Regions from separate parts of the Streptomyces sp. NPDC045026 genome, predicted to be linked through region 2. Evidence: riboswitches for the same ligand, from Rfam matches in the RefSeq annotation. Region 2 holds a riboswitch; each other region holds the start of a gene.
The links. Region 2 has a riboswitch for cyclic di-AMP ahead of AC07EJ_RS26050 (C40 family peptidase). Riboswitches for the same ligand answer to the same signal wherever they lie in the genome.
Positions count from the first base shown of each region.

Region 1: another riboswitch for cyclic di-AMP. It lies ahead of AC07EJ_RS12500 (C40 family peptidase); the one in region 2 lies ahead of AC07EJ_RS26050 (C40 family peptidase).
Region 3: another riboswitch for cyclic di-AMP. It lies ahead of AC07EJ_RS34130 (transglycosylase SLT domain-containing protein); the one in region 2 lies ahead of AC07EJ_RS26050 (C40 family peptidase).

Region 1 covers NZ_JBWKIS010000004.1:431,320-435,200, forward strand. The annotation lists gene AC07EJ_RS12485 (hypothetical protein) at 111-470, shown strand; gene AC07EJ_RS12490 (ATP-dependent Clp protease proteolytic subunit) at 646-1,281, shown strand; gene AC07EJ_RS12495 (hypothetical protein) at 1,289-1,597, shown strand; cyclic di-AMP (ydaO/yuaA leader) riboswitch at 1,951-2,128, shown strand; gene AC07EJ_RS12500 (C40 family peptidase) at 2,132-2,605, shown strand; gene AC07EJ_RS12505 (DUF6328 family protein) at 2,735-3,328, shown strand; gene AC07EJ_RS12510 (ATP-binding protein) at 3,350-3,784, opposite strand.
Region 2 covers NZ_JBWKIS010000013.1:72,557-76,437, forward strand. The annotation lists gene AC07EJ_RS26045 (tellurite resistance/C4-dicarboxylate transporter family protein) at 1-223, opposite strand, end outside; gene AC07EJ_RS26050 (C40 family peptidase) at 251-1,414, opposite strand; cyclic di-AMP (ydaO/yuaA leader) riboswitch at 1,423-1,571, opposite strand; gene pcrA (DNA helicase PcrA) at 1,839-3,881, shown strand, end outside.
Region 3 covers NZ_JBWKIS010000022.1:146,049-149,929, reverse strand. The annotation lists gene AC07EJ_RS34135 (MFS transporter) at 1-747, opposite strand, end outside; gene AC07EJ_RS34130 (transglycosylase SLT domain-containing protein) at 969-1,733, opposite strand; cyclic di-AMP (ydaO/yuaA leader) riboswitch at 1,736-1,904, opposite strand; gene AC07EJ_RS34125 (FAD-binding protein) at 3,131-3,881, shown strand, end outside.

The DNA.
Region 1 (3,881 bases), on a different contig from region 2:
CGTAGCGTCGACGTGTCAACTGTTCGTGCTGCATGGCTGCTTGCGCGGATCCGACGGTGCCCCGCCCGGAACAGCGCCCGCGGCGGGGCCCATCCGCCTAGGCTCCGCGCATGGAACAGAGCGAGATCATCTTGCGCGCAATCGGCGTCCTGACCGAGACCCAGGAAATGGTGCGCAGGCTCAGCAAGGATGCCGAGCCCGACATCGACACCGAGGACGCCCAGCTCGGGCGTCTGGTGACAGAGGTGTTCCCCTCCATCGAGATCCCGGCGGAATCGAGCGTGGAGGAGGCGGCGGAAGCGACCATCGCGGCGCTGATGCCGGTGACGATCTCCCTGGTGGGCGCGTTCGCGTTCCTCTTCTCCGAGCTCGCCGAGGTGCATGACTCGGGCCGGTCCGACATCAAGTCCGCGGACCTCCTGCAACATCTCGCGCTGCGCCTGTCCCGGACGGACGACGGCGACCGGTAGCCACGACACAGGAGTACGGAGCAGGGGGCCGGCCACGCGCATCGAGCGCGGGCCGGCCCCCTTTCTCGCGCCTCGCACGCCTCCGACCTTTTCCACTCTCCGTACGTCCTGTACATTTTTTACAGAAGCAGCGACCGAGTAGCGACCGAGTGTCGCGCTCAAGGAGGCACGCGTCATGACCCGACCTTCCGCCCGCTACGTCCTGCCCGAGTTCACCGAGCGCACCTCGGCCGGGCACCGCACGTTCGATCCGTACTCCAAGCTCCTGGAGGAGCGCATCGTGTTCCTGGGGACGCCGATCGACGACACCTCCGCGAACGACGTGATGGCGCAGTTCATGCACCTCGAGTACGCCGCGCCGGACCGGGACATCGCGCTGTACATCAACTCCCCCGGCGGCTCGTTCAGCGCGATGACGGCGATCTACGACACGATCCAGTTCGTCAGCTGCGAGGTCGAAACCGTGTGTCTCGGGCAGGCCGCCTCCGCCGCTGCCGTACTCCTGGCCGCCGGGACGCCGGGGAAGCGGGCCATGCTGCCCGGCGCGCGCGTGGTGATCCATCAGCCCGGCTTGCCCGAACCCGCACAGGGCCAGCCGACCGACCTGGAGATCGAGGCCCGTGAACTGGTGCGCATGCGGGCCCAGCTGGAGGAACTGCTCGCGCGGCACACCGGGCGGAGCCGCGAGCGCATCGGCGCCGACATCGAGCGGGACACGATCCTTCGGGCCCAGGACGCCGTGGAGTACGGGCTCGTGGACCGGGTCATCGAGAACCGCAAGACGTCCGGTTCGGCCCCCGGCGCCCGGTGAACCGGCGATGCTGCCGCCCGAGCTGCCCCCACTGCCCGCACTGACCCGCGCCGAGTGCGAGCTCCTCGACCGCTACCTGGAGGTCGTCGACCTGCTCGGCAGGATCAACCCGGCCAGGAGCGACCACACGTACGGCGGACTACGGGCCGCGCAAGCGCTCGTCAGCAAGGCGACGGCGCTCAGGGACGCCCTGACGCTCATGCATCAGCGGGGCGAGAGCGAGGTCCACACGACGACGCTGGCTCAGGCTTTGCGGGTCCTGGACGGAGAAAGAAGGACACAACGGGTCACTCTGCCACCGGAGCCGGTCAATTGACGGCGCATCCGAGACCGAAGCGATCGACTCGAACCGTCCGGAGCCGGGCTGAAACGGACCAGAAGAGGTACCCACATACGGAGTAGCCGGTACTCGCACATGCGAACCGGAAAAGTTGCGCGGAACGTGTACGCGGAGTGCGGAATTTCGCCTTCCGCTGCTGGTGCGGGCGTCGTTGGGACCCCCGCGCCGGGGGCGAAAGGTGCGCTGTCCACCCGAACAGATCATTCGTGAGGACACTCACACACGGCCGATTCCGCGCTGCGGTCGCGCCGTTCGTGCGTGAAGATCCCTTCCGACGACAAGCCCCCGCCGCCGCGGCGGGGCGGTCCGTGCGGACGCCGAGTCCTGCCGCCGTACGGATGCCAGGTCGACAGAAGTGGATCGGCAGGAGTGGAGGACCCGAGCATGACGGGCCGCCGGAGCTGTTTTCCGGGCCGGCCCTTGGGGTGAAGCCGCACTTCGCGGCCGGGCAACTTCGCCAGCCCGAATCCGACAGGTCATCCTTCACAGGCGGCTGACGAAGGGTTGCGCATGACTGCGCTCAATCGTGTCCCGTCGCTGCTCACCAGGGCCGGCACCGCCTCGGCCCTCACGCTCGCCGTAACGGGTGGCAGCCTGCTGGTCCCCGGAGCCGCGCCCCAAGCGGAAGCCGCGCCACCGGCGACGAAGGCCCTCCAGATCGCGGCCTCCAAGAAGGGAAGCCCCTACCAATGGGGGGCCTCAGGACCGCACAGGTTCGACTGTTCGGGCCTGACGCGCTACTCGTTCAAGCGTGTGGGCAAGAAGCTGCCCCGCACCGCCGCCCAGCAGTACAACAAGACCCGCCATGTCTCCGCGTCCCATCGCCAACGCGGTGACCTGGTCTTCTTCCACGCGGGCCGCGGCATCTACCACGTCGGCATCTACGCCGGGAAGGGAAAGATCTGGCACTCGCCGAAGACCGGTGCCGTGGTGCGACTGGAGCGGATCTGGACGAAGAGCGTCTGGTACGGGCGCGTGCGGTAGGTCGTGTCCGCGAAGACCCTTCGCGTCGCCTGACGGGTCCCCAGGGGGCCTGGGGACCCGTCAGGCTTCGGAGGGGCACGCGCCCGCCCCGTCCGCCTTGGAACCGCGCGATGGGGTACTCGTGGTCGTATGGACGAGGACCGACCCGCAGGCGGTGAGGACGACCGACGCGCCACGGGCCCGCCCGGCGGAGCTCAGGACCGGCATCAGGACCGGCATCAGGACCGGCATCAGGACCGGCACGAGACGCGGCTGGAGCGTGCTGACCGGAACTTCGGCGAGCTGCTCCAGGAGCTGCGAGTCACCCAGACGGGCGTGCAGATCCTCTTCGCGTTCCTGCTGACGCTCGCGTTCACTCCGAGGTTCCCGTCGCTCGACGGCGTGCAGCGCGCGACCTACATCGCGACCCTGCTGCTCGCGGTGCTCGCCGCCGCGCTGTTCACGGCGCCCGCGGCGCTGCACCGCGCGCTGTTCCGGCGGGGTGCCAAGCCGGAGATCGTGCAGATGTCCTCGCGGCTCGCCTCGGCCGGCCTGGGCGTTCTGATGCTCGCCCTGGCCGGGTCCGTGCTGCTCGTCGTGGACGTCACCGCGGGGCGCGCGGCGGGCATCGCGGCGGGGGCGTGCACGTTCGCGGTCTGTGCGGGCCTGTGGGGCGTGCTGCCGCGTCTGGTGCGGCGCTCACTCACGCGGGCACAGGAAGGGACGGACACCCCGTCCCCGTAGCCGCCTCGTGCCTGCTGCCCGTCACGCCTGCGGGACGGGGACCGTCCACGGCAGGGCGATCCATACGGTCTTGCCGCCTTCGGGGGTGGGCCGGACCGACAGGCTTCCGCCGCACTCCGCGGTCAGACAGCGGATGATCACCATGCCGCGCCCGTTGTCCTGCTGGACGGCGGCCGGCAGCCGCTTCGGGTAGCGCGGGTGGCTGTCCGTGACACCGATGCGCAGTTGTTCGTCGCGCGCCAGATGCACGTCGACGGTGAAGACCGGTGACTGCCCGCGGGTGTGCATCACCGCGTTCGTGGCGAGTTCGGAGACGATGAGCCGGACGGTGTCGGCTGTTTCCGCGTCGCGCGGCATGCCCCATTCGGCGAGTACGTCACCGACATATGTGCGGGCCGAGGAGACCGAGGCGGGATCGCTCGGCAGAGTGACGGATGCTTCCTGGTGATCTGCCATGGCGACGTCGTCCCTTTTTTCGCCGGGGCCTGAATCCGACACATGGCGGATGACTCGAGGCGCCCCCCGGACTGGTGCTTCGCGCCAGAGTGCCACT
Region 2 (3,881 bases):
ACCCCCAGCGTTCGCGCTCGCGCACCAGCCGGTTCGCGAAGTCCGCCGCGAGGACGAGCCAGAGGGCGGCGGCGAGCACGAGCATGATGCCGGACAGCACCGAGTGACCGGTCAGGTGAAAACCGACCGAGATGATGCCGGTGGCCATGACGGCGGCGCCGGCTGCCGGTGGGAGCTGGGACCACGTGGGTCCGGGGCCTGGGGTTGCGTTCGGGCCGCGCACCGCCCGAACGTAACCCCACGAAGGCGGTCAGGCCGGGCGCACCACGCTGTGGATCGGCATGTAGTAGATCGACTCGACGCGCACGTTCGCGCCCGGCTTGGGGGCGTGGATCATCTTGCCGTCGCCGATGTAGATGCCGACGTGGCTGATGTCGTCGTAGAAGAAGACCAGGTCACCGGGTTGTGCATTGGCCGTGGTGACGGTCGTGCCGACCTTGACCTGGTCCCAGGTCGTGCGCGGCAGCGTGATGCCGGCCGCCTTCCACGCGGCCTGCGTGAGACCCGAGCAGTCGTACGAGTCCGGGCCGGTGGCGCCCCACACGTACGGCTTGCCCTCCTGGGACTCGGCGAAGGCGATGACCTTCGCGGCCTTGGCGGCGTAGCCGCTGCCGGTGCTTCCGGAGCCCGTACCCGTGCCCGAACCGGTGCCGGTCCCGGGGTTCTCCTTCTGCCGGGCCTCCTCGGCCGCTTTGCGCTTGGCCTCCGCCTCGGCCTGCTGACGCGCCAGCTCCTCCGCCTTCTTCCTGGCGGCCTCCTGCTTCTTCTTCTCGATCGCCGCGAGCCGCGCCTTCTCCTCGGCGGTCAGCTTCGACAGGAGTTCGCGGGCGTCGCCGAGCTTCTGCTGGACGTCCCTCTTCGTGCTCCGGAGCGTGGCCTGCGAAGTGGTGAGCGTCTCCAGGCTCTTGGCCGCCTCCGTGCGCTTCTTCGTGGTGGCGGCCTGCTCGGTCTGGTAGTCGTCGACGGCCTTCTTCTGGCGGCTCGTGAGCCGGCTCATCAGCTGGTCCTGGTCGAAGTAGTCCTGCGCGTCGTCGGCGAGGAGCAGCGTCGCGGTGTCGGAGACGGCGCCCGTGCGGTACTGGGCCGCGGCGAAGGTGCCGAGCTCCTGGCGGGCCTTGTTGAGCTTCTCGGTGCGCTGTGCGACGTCGTCGAGCAGGTCACCGACGCGCTTCTGCTGCTTGGCGGTGTGCTCCTTGGCCGCGTTGTACTTCTCCGTGGCGACGCCCGCCTGGTGGTAGAGGGTGTCGACCTTCTTCTGGACCTCTTCCATGCTCGGCTTCGGCGGCGCGGAGGGTGCGGCGTTCGCGCTCTGCGAGAGCAGGGCTATGGAGGTGAGGGCCGCCGTGGTGATGCCGACGACGGGGGCCGTGCGGGGACCGGCTGTCCTGCTGCGCGGCTTGCGGTGCGACGCCAAGGGGCGCGTCTCCTTCCCATGACCGCCTACCGGGTTAGCTGTCGGGTTCGGGCGGAGATTCGGAAGGCTGCCCTACGGCCGTCCCTGACGGGTCGTCGGCCGATTCACCCCAAAGGTCGTGGGTCCCCGGTTCCATGCCTCTCGGCGTACTGAACTCAGCGGGGGCGACCCGTTCGCGGCGCGGTTGCCGGCGGGGGGACGGGCGGCCCGCGGAGCACGCTAGCCAACTCGTGTGGCTGCTGTGAAGGTTGATGTTCGATATGCCCGATACATTTTCGTGACCTTCGGCAATCTTGCTCGTGACCTCCGGTAATCCTTACGGAGGGTGATTCACGCACTACGTGAGGTGGCCGGGTCCGCGAAGTCGGGCGAAGTTTCCGGGGCGGCCGTGGGTGTCAGTGGGGCGGCCTAGACTCGTAGAGCGATGAGCAGCCTCTTTGACGACAGCTTCCTGGCGGACCTCACGGCTTCGAAGGCCAGTGAGGAACATGCCCCGCCGCCGCCCGAGGACGACACGGCTCCGGAGCACGTTCCGGACGACCTGTTCGACGGGAAGTTCGACGTGCCCCCGGCCAGGGACGCGTACTACCGGGACGGCGCCCCACGCCCGGCGCTCGACCCGGCGGCCCTCCTCGACGGGCTGAACGAGAACCAGAAGGCGGCCGTCGTCCACGGCGGCTCCCCGCTGCTCATCGTGGCGGGCGCCGGCTCCGGCAAGACCCGCGTGCTCACGCACCGCATCGCGTACCTCCTCGGTGAGCGCGGCGTGCACCCCGGCCAGATCCTCGCGATCACGTTCACGAACAAGGCCGCGGGCGAGATGAAGGAGCGCGTCGAGTCCCTGGTCGGCCCGCGGGCGAACGCGATGTGGGTGTCGACGTTCCACAGCGCCTGCGTGCGCATCCTGCGCCGCGAGTCCAAGAAGCTCGGCTTCACGTCGTCGTTCTCGATCTACGACGCCGCCGACTCCAAGCGCCTCATGGCCCTGGTCTGCCGCGACCTCGACCTGGACCCGAAGAAGTTCCCGCCGAAGTCCTTCAGCGCCAAGATCTCGAACCTGAAGAACGAGCTGATCGACGAGGAGGACTTCGCAGGCCAGGCCGCCGACGGCTTCGAGAAGACCCTCGCCCAGGCCTACGCGATGTACCAGTCCCGCCTCCGCGAGGCGAACGCACTGGACTTCGACGACCTGATCATGACGACGGTGCACCTCCTGCGCGCCTTCCCGGACGTCGCCGAGCACTACCGCCGCCGCTTCGGCCACGTCCTCGTCGACGAGTACCAGGACACGAACCACGCGCAGTACGCGCTGGTCAGAGAGCTGGTGGGCTCGGCCGACAGCGGACGCGCGGAGGACGAGCCGCCCCGCGCGGACGACCTCCCGCCCGCCGAGCTGTGCGTCGTGGGTGACGCGGACCAGTCGATCTACGCGTTCCGCGGAGCCACCATCCGTAACATCCTCCAGTTCGAGGAGGACTACCCGGACGCGACGACGATCCTGCTCGAACAGAACTACCGCTCGACGCAGACCATCCTCTCCGCGGCCAACGCGGTCATCGAGCGCAACGAATCCCGCCGCCCCAAGAACCTGTGGACGAACGCGGGCGCGGGCGCGCAGATCACCGGATACGTCGCGGACACCGAGCACGACGAGGCGCAGTTCGTCGCCGACGAGATCGACCGGCTCACGGACGCGCGCGACGCGAAGGCCGGCGACGTCGCCGTCTTCTACCGGACGAACGCGCAGTCCCGTGTCTTCGAAGAGATCTTCATCCGCGTCGGCCTGCCCTACAAGGTCGTCGGCGGAGTCCGCTTCTACGAGCGCAAGGAGGTCAGGGACGTCCTGGCCTATCTGCGGGTGCTCGCCAACCCCGAGGACTCCGTCCCCCTGCGGCGCATTCTCAATGTGCCGAAGCGCGGCATCGGCGACCGCGCCGAAGCGATGATCGACGCGCTCTCCCAGCGCGAGAAGATCTCCTTCCCGCAGGCGCTGCGGAGGGTCGACGAGGCGTACGGCATGGCGGCCCGCTCGACGAACGCGGTGAAGCGGTTCAACACGCTGATGGAGGACCTCCGCACGATCGTCGAGTCGGGCGCGGGCCCGGCCACGGTCCTGGAGGCCGTGCTCGAACGGACCGGCTATCTCGCCGAGTTGCAGTCGTCTACGGACCCGCAGGACGAGACGCGCATCGAGAACCTTCAGGAACTCGCCGCCGTGGCCCTGGAGTTCGAGCAGGAGAGCGCGACGGCGGACGGCGCTGCCGAGGGCGCGGCTGAGGGCGCTGCCGAGGGCGAGGCGAGCGTCGGCACGCTGTCCGAGTTCCTGGAGCGGGTCGCGCTCGTCGCCGACTCCGACCAGATCCCGGACGAGGAGGACGACGGCTCCGGCGTCATCACGCTGATGACGCTGCACACCGCCAAGGGCCTCGAGTTCCCGGTCGTCTTCCTGACCGGCATGGAGGACGGC
Region 3 (3,881 bases), on a different contig from region 2:
CACGCACAGGCCGGCCCCGGTCAGGATCAGTGGGTCCGCCCAGCCGCGTCGTCCGGCCTCGTTGAGTACGGCGGTCAGCAGGGCCACCATCGCGATGATCGCGCACTGGGCCGGCCAGTCCACGGGGCGGTCCGTCCGCCGGACCGAAGCGGGCACGCGGCGCAGCGTGAGCAGCAGGCAGGCGCATCCGACGGGCAGGTTGATGAAGAACACCCAGCGCCAGCCCACGGTCGTGACCAGGAGACCGCCCAGGAGGGGGCCGGCGGAGGCGGCGATGCCTGCCATGGAGCCCCACAGGCCGAAGGCCCGGGAGCGCTCGACGGGTGAGGGGTACGCCTCTTGGAGGAGAGCGAGGGAGGGGGGCACGATCAGCGCCGCACCGAGTCCTTCCAGCAGCCGGGCGGCGACCAGAGTCCCGGTGCTCGGGGCCAGCCCGCAGCCCGCCGAGGCGACGGTGAACACCGCTACCCCGGTGCAGAAGATCCGGCGGTTGCCCAGCCGGTCCCCGAGCGCACCGCCGGTGAGCAGCAGGCCGGCGAAGATCAGGGTGTAGCTGTTGGTGATCCACTGGATCCCGGTCAGTGAGGTCGACAGGTCCCGCCCCATCACCGGAACGGCGACGTTGATGACGGTCACGTCCAGGATGACCATGAAGTAGCCCGCGCAGACCGCGAGCAGCGGGGCCAGGGGCCGGCCCGAAGCCGCAGACCTGTCCGGTCCACAGCCCTGAGGGCCGCCGCTACGCATCATGGCGACACGTTATTTCAGGAACGCGCCTCCCTCGGCAGCCCACGGCCGTGTCAAGCTCTCACGCTGAACCGCTTCGTCAGGAGTGCGATTCGGGACGGCCGCGGGGCCGGGCCACCCTGGCCCGTGGGGTCAGGCATCGCCCGGCCCCTGCCAGGGTGGCCTCGCCTCGCCTCGCCTTGCTGCGTCCGTCAGGAGATTCGGACGAGGTGGGATGCGGTCTAGTACGGGCCGTTCACGTTGTCGATCGAGCCGTACCGGGCGGCCGCGTAGTGGCAGGCAGCGGTGATGTTGGCGACCGGGTCGTAGCTGTCCATCGACGTGCCGGGCACGTGGTAGGCGGCGAACGTGGGGGCGATGACCTGCAGGAGTCCCTTGGACGGGGTTCCGGCGAGAGCGTTGGAGTCCCAGTTGTTGATGGCCATCGGGTTGCCGGAGGACTCGCGCATGACGTTGCGGTGGATGCCCTCGTAGGAGCCGGGGATGCCATGCTGGGCCATGATGTCGAGCGACTCCTTGATCCAGCCGTCGAGGTCGTTCGTGTAGGACTTCTTCGCCGGGGCGACGGCGGGCTTGGCGGTGAGCGTGGTCGTGCGCTCGGAGCGGTCCGCCCGCTCGGCGGACGCCCTGGCGGCGGCCGGCTTCTGCGCGGACTCGGCCGGGCCCTTCTTGCCGAGGGTGAGCTTGACGCCGGGGTGGATCAGCTTCGGGTCGTCGCCGAGGACGCTGCGGTTGTCGTCGTACAGCTTCTTCCACCCGCCGCTCAGGGAGTGGTCTCGGGCGATCTTGGAGAGGGAGTCTCCCGCGACGACGACGTAGCTCGTCTGGGCCGCGGCGGGCTTGGCCGCCGTGTCGGCCTGCGCCGCGCTGGCGGCGGTCGCGCCGAGCAGCGGGAGAACGAGCACAGCCCCGCCCGTGCCTGCTGCGGCGAGGCCCCGGGTGAGCGAGCTGGACTTGGGGCGGCGGTGCTTTCCCTGTGCAGCCATGACGAATTCCTCTCCGTCGCCTACGAGGTGAGCTGTCGGGTTCGGACGGGAGACGTCCGGCCGCACTGTGAATGCGACTTCACCCCGAGCCGTTCCGGAATCCGGATCAGCGACTTACCTGGGTTCCCCGCTCCTGCCGTGCGTGCGTGAGTGAGTGGGAGTTTCCGGACAGCGGCAGGATTCGGCGTTCCATCCGGATTGGCCGTGACGTTAGGCGAGAAAGCCCGGACGGAACAAGACCAAAATTTGAATAGGGAATGCGCGAGGTCGGTTCCTGGCGGCCGGAACACTGCGCCCTCTTTGATCGAAAAGCCCAACTCTCTTTGCGTGGAACGGAAGTCCGCTCGGCCGGCCCCGGGGGCCAAGGTGGTCGGCGTGACCCATTTCACTGAATGGGATGCGGGTTGGAATGCGGCTCGACGGAGATGCCGGAGCGTGATGTTTCGCGTGAATGCCGGGCAATGCGGTCAGTCTTTGTATATGTCGTTAATAATGCGAAGAAGTATCATTCATGCGCAAACATGGACATATCGAGGAGTGGGCATTTCGTGTCAAACTGGACATATGTCCATCAATGCTGGCCTGGCCGCGTCCGGACCTTCCTCTGCACGCACCGTTGAGGCACTCGCTGCGGCCGATGGTCGGCAGGCCCTCTCGGGTCAGTGGAATGTGGAGTTCCTAGTTCCTGCTCGAGTGCATCCCGGATGGCGCGATTCGTCGACGGCTGGGTGGCGCCTGGTGATTCCTCGACCGTGAGCTGATGCCCGGCGTTCCCAAGTGGTCGGGTCCATTGGGCGGCCTTGCCGGCGGGCGAGTTGAGTTCTCTGCGGACAGGTCAACGATGGTCACAGGGCTAAAGATTGATGGTCCAACCGCCAGTCCCGAAGGCGAAGGACGCCTCGAATCAGGGTCTTGGCAGTTCCGTCGAGACCGATCCCGATAGTGACGGGACGTCAATTAGGGACCGGAACGCACCATCGGATAATTCAATTGATCCCACTCACTGAAACGCGAGAGGGAGCGGGAGCGTCACTATCGACGGCTCGCTCACGGCCTTCCTCGTCGCCGTGCTCAGCGGCCGGCTTCCCGTCCCGCTCAACAGAGCCTGACCGAAGGCACGCCGCCGTACCTGCCAGGGCGCACTGCCGGCAATCCCACCCATCGGGAAAGCGCCATGGCCGTCGTCCTGCCTCCGGCCCATACTCGTCTCCCGCCGGCTGACAGGGGCGGGGCGGCACCGACGTGCTGATCCCCGTCCACCACGAGGACACGCACGCGCGCACGGCCGCCGACTGGCGCATCGTCACCCGCGCCGTTCACCTGCTCTGGTACGAGCGCCGTGCCTTCCCGGCTGCCGGCGCACAACCACCGGCAACCCACCACATCCAAGGGACGAGATGCCGAACACGCAGAACAGCACCACGCAGAACACGACCACACAGAACAGATGGGACCAGGAGTGCGACGTCCTGGTGGCCGGTTCCGGCGGTGGCGCGCTCACCGGCGCGTACAGCGCGGCGGTCCGTGGACTGGACACCCTGGTCATCGAGAAGACCGGCTACTTCGGCGGCACCACCGCCTACGCAGGCGCCGGCCTGTGGCTGCCGGGCAATCAGGCCCAGGAGCGGGGCGGTGTGGCGGATTCCGCCGACCTTGGTCGCGCGTACTTCCGTGGGGTGGTGGGCGACGCCACCCCGCATGAGCTGCAGGACGCCTACCTCGACCACGCCGGAGAGACGGTCGCCTTCCTCGAGGGCAACGCGCACGTGCGATTCGAGTACCGCGCCTTCCCCGACTACTACGCCGCACCCGGCCGCTTCGAGGCGGGCCGCGCTGTGTTCCCCGTGGACCTGCCGGCGCCCGAGGCGCCGCACGCACTTCTCGGCGCGGTACGGCCACCGGCGTGGGCCGAACGGTTCGGTCTGCCCATGCCTGACGGCCCGCTCACCGACGGCCGTGCCTTGATCGGTCGCCTGCTGCTCGCGCTGGAGTCCACCGGGCACGGCCGCACCCTGCGGCACACCGCCCTGCGACGGCTGATCGTCGAGGGCGACCGCGTGGTCGGTGCCGAGGCCGAGCAGGACGGCGGCACTGTGCGGATCCGCGCCCGCCGGGGAGTGCTGCTCGCCGCGGGCGGCTTCGAGGCCA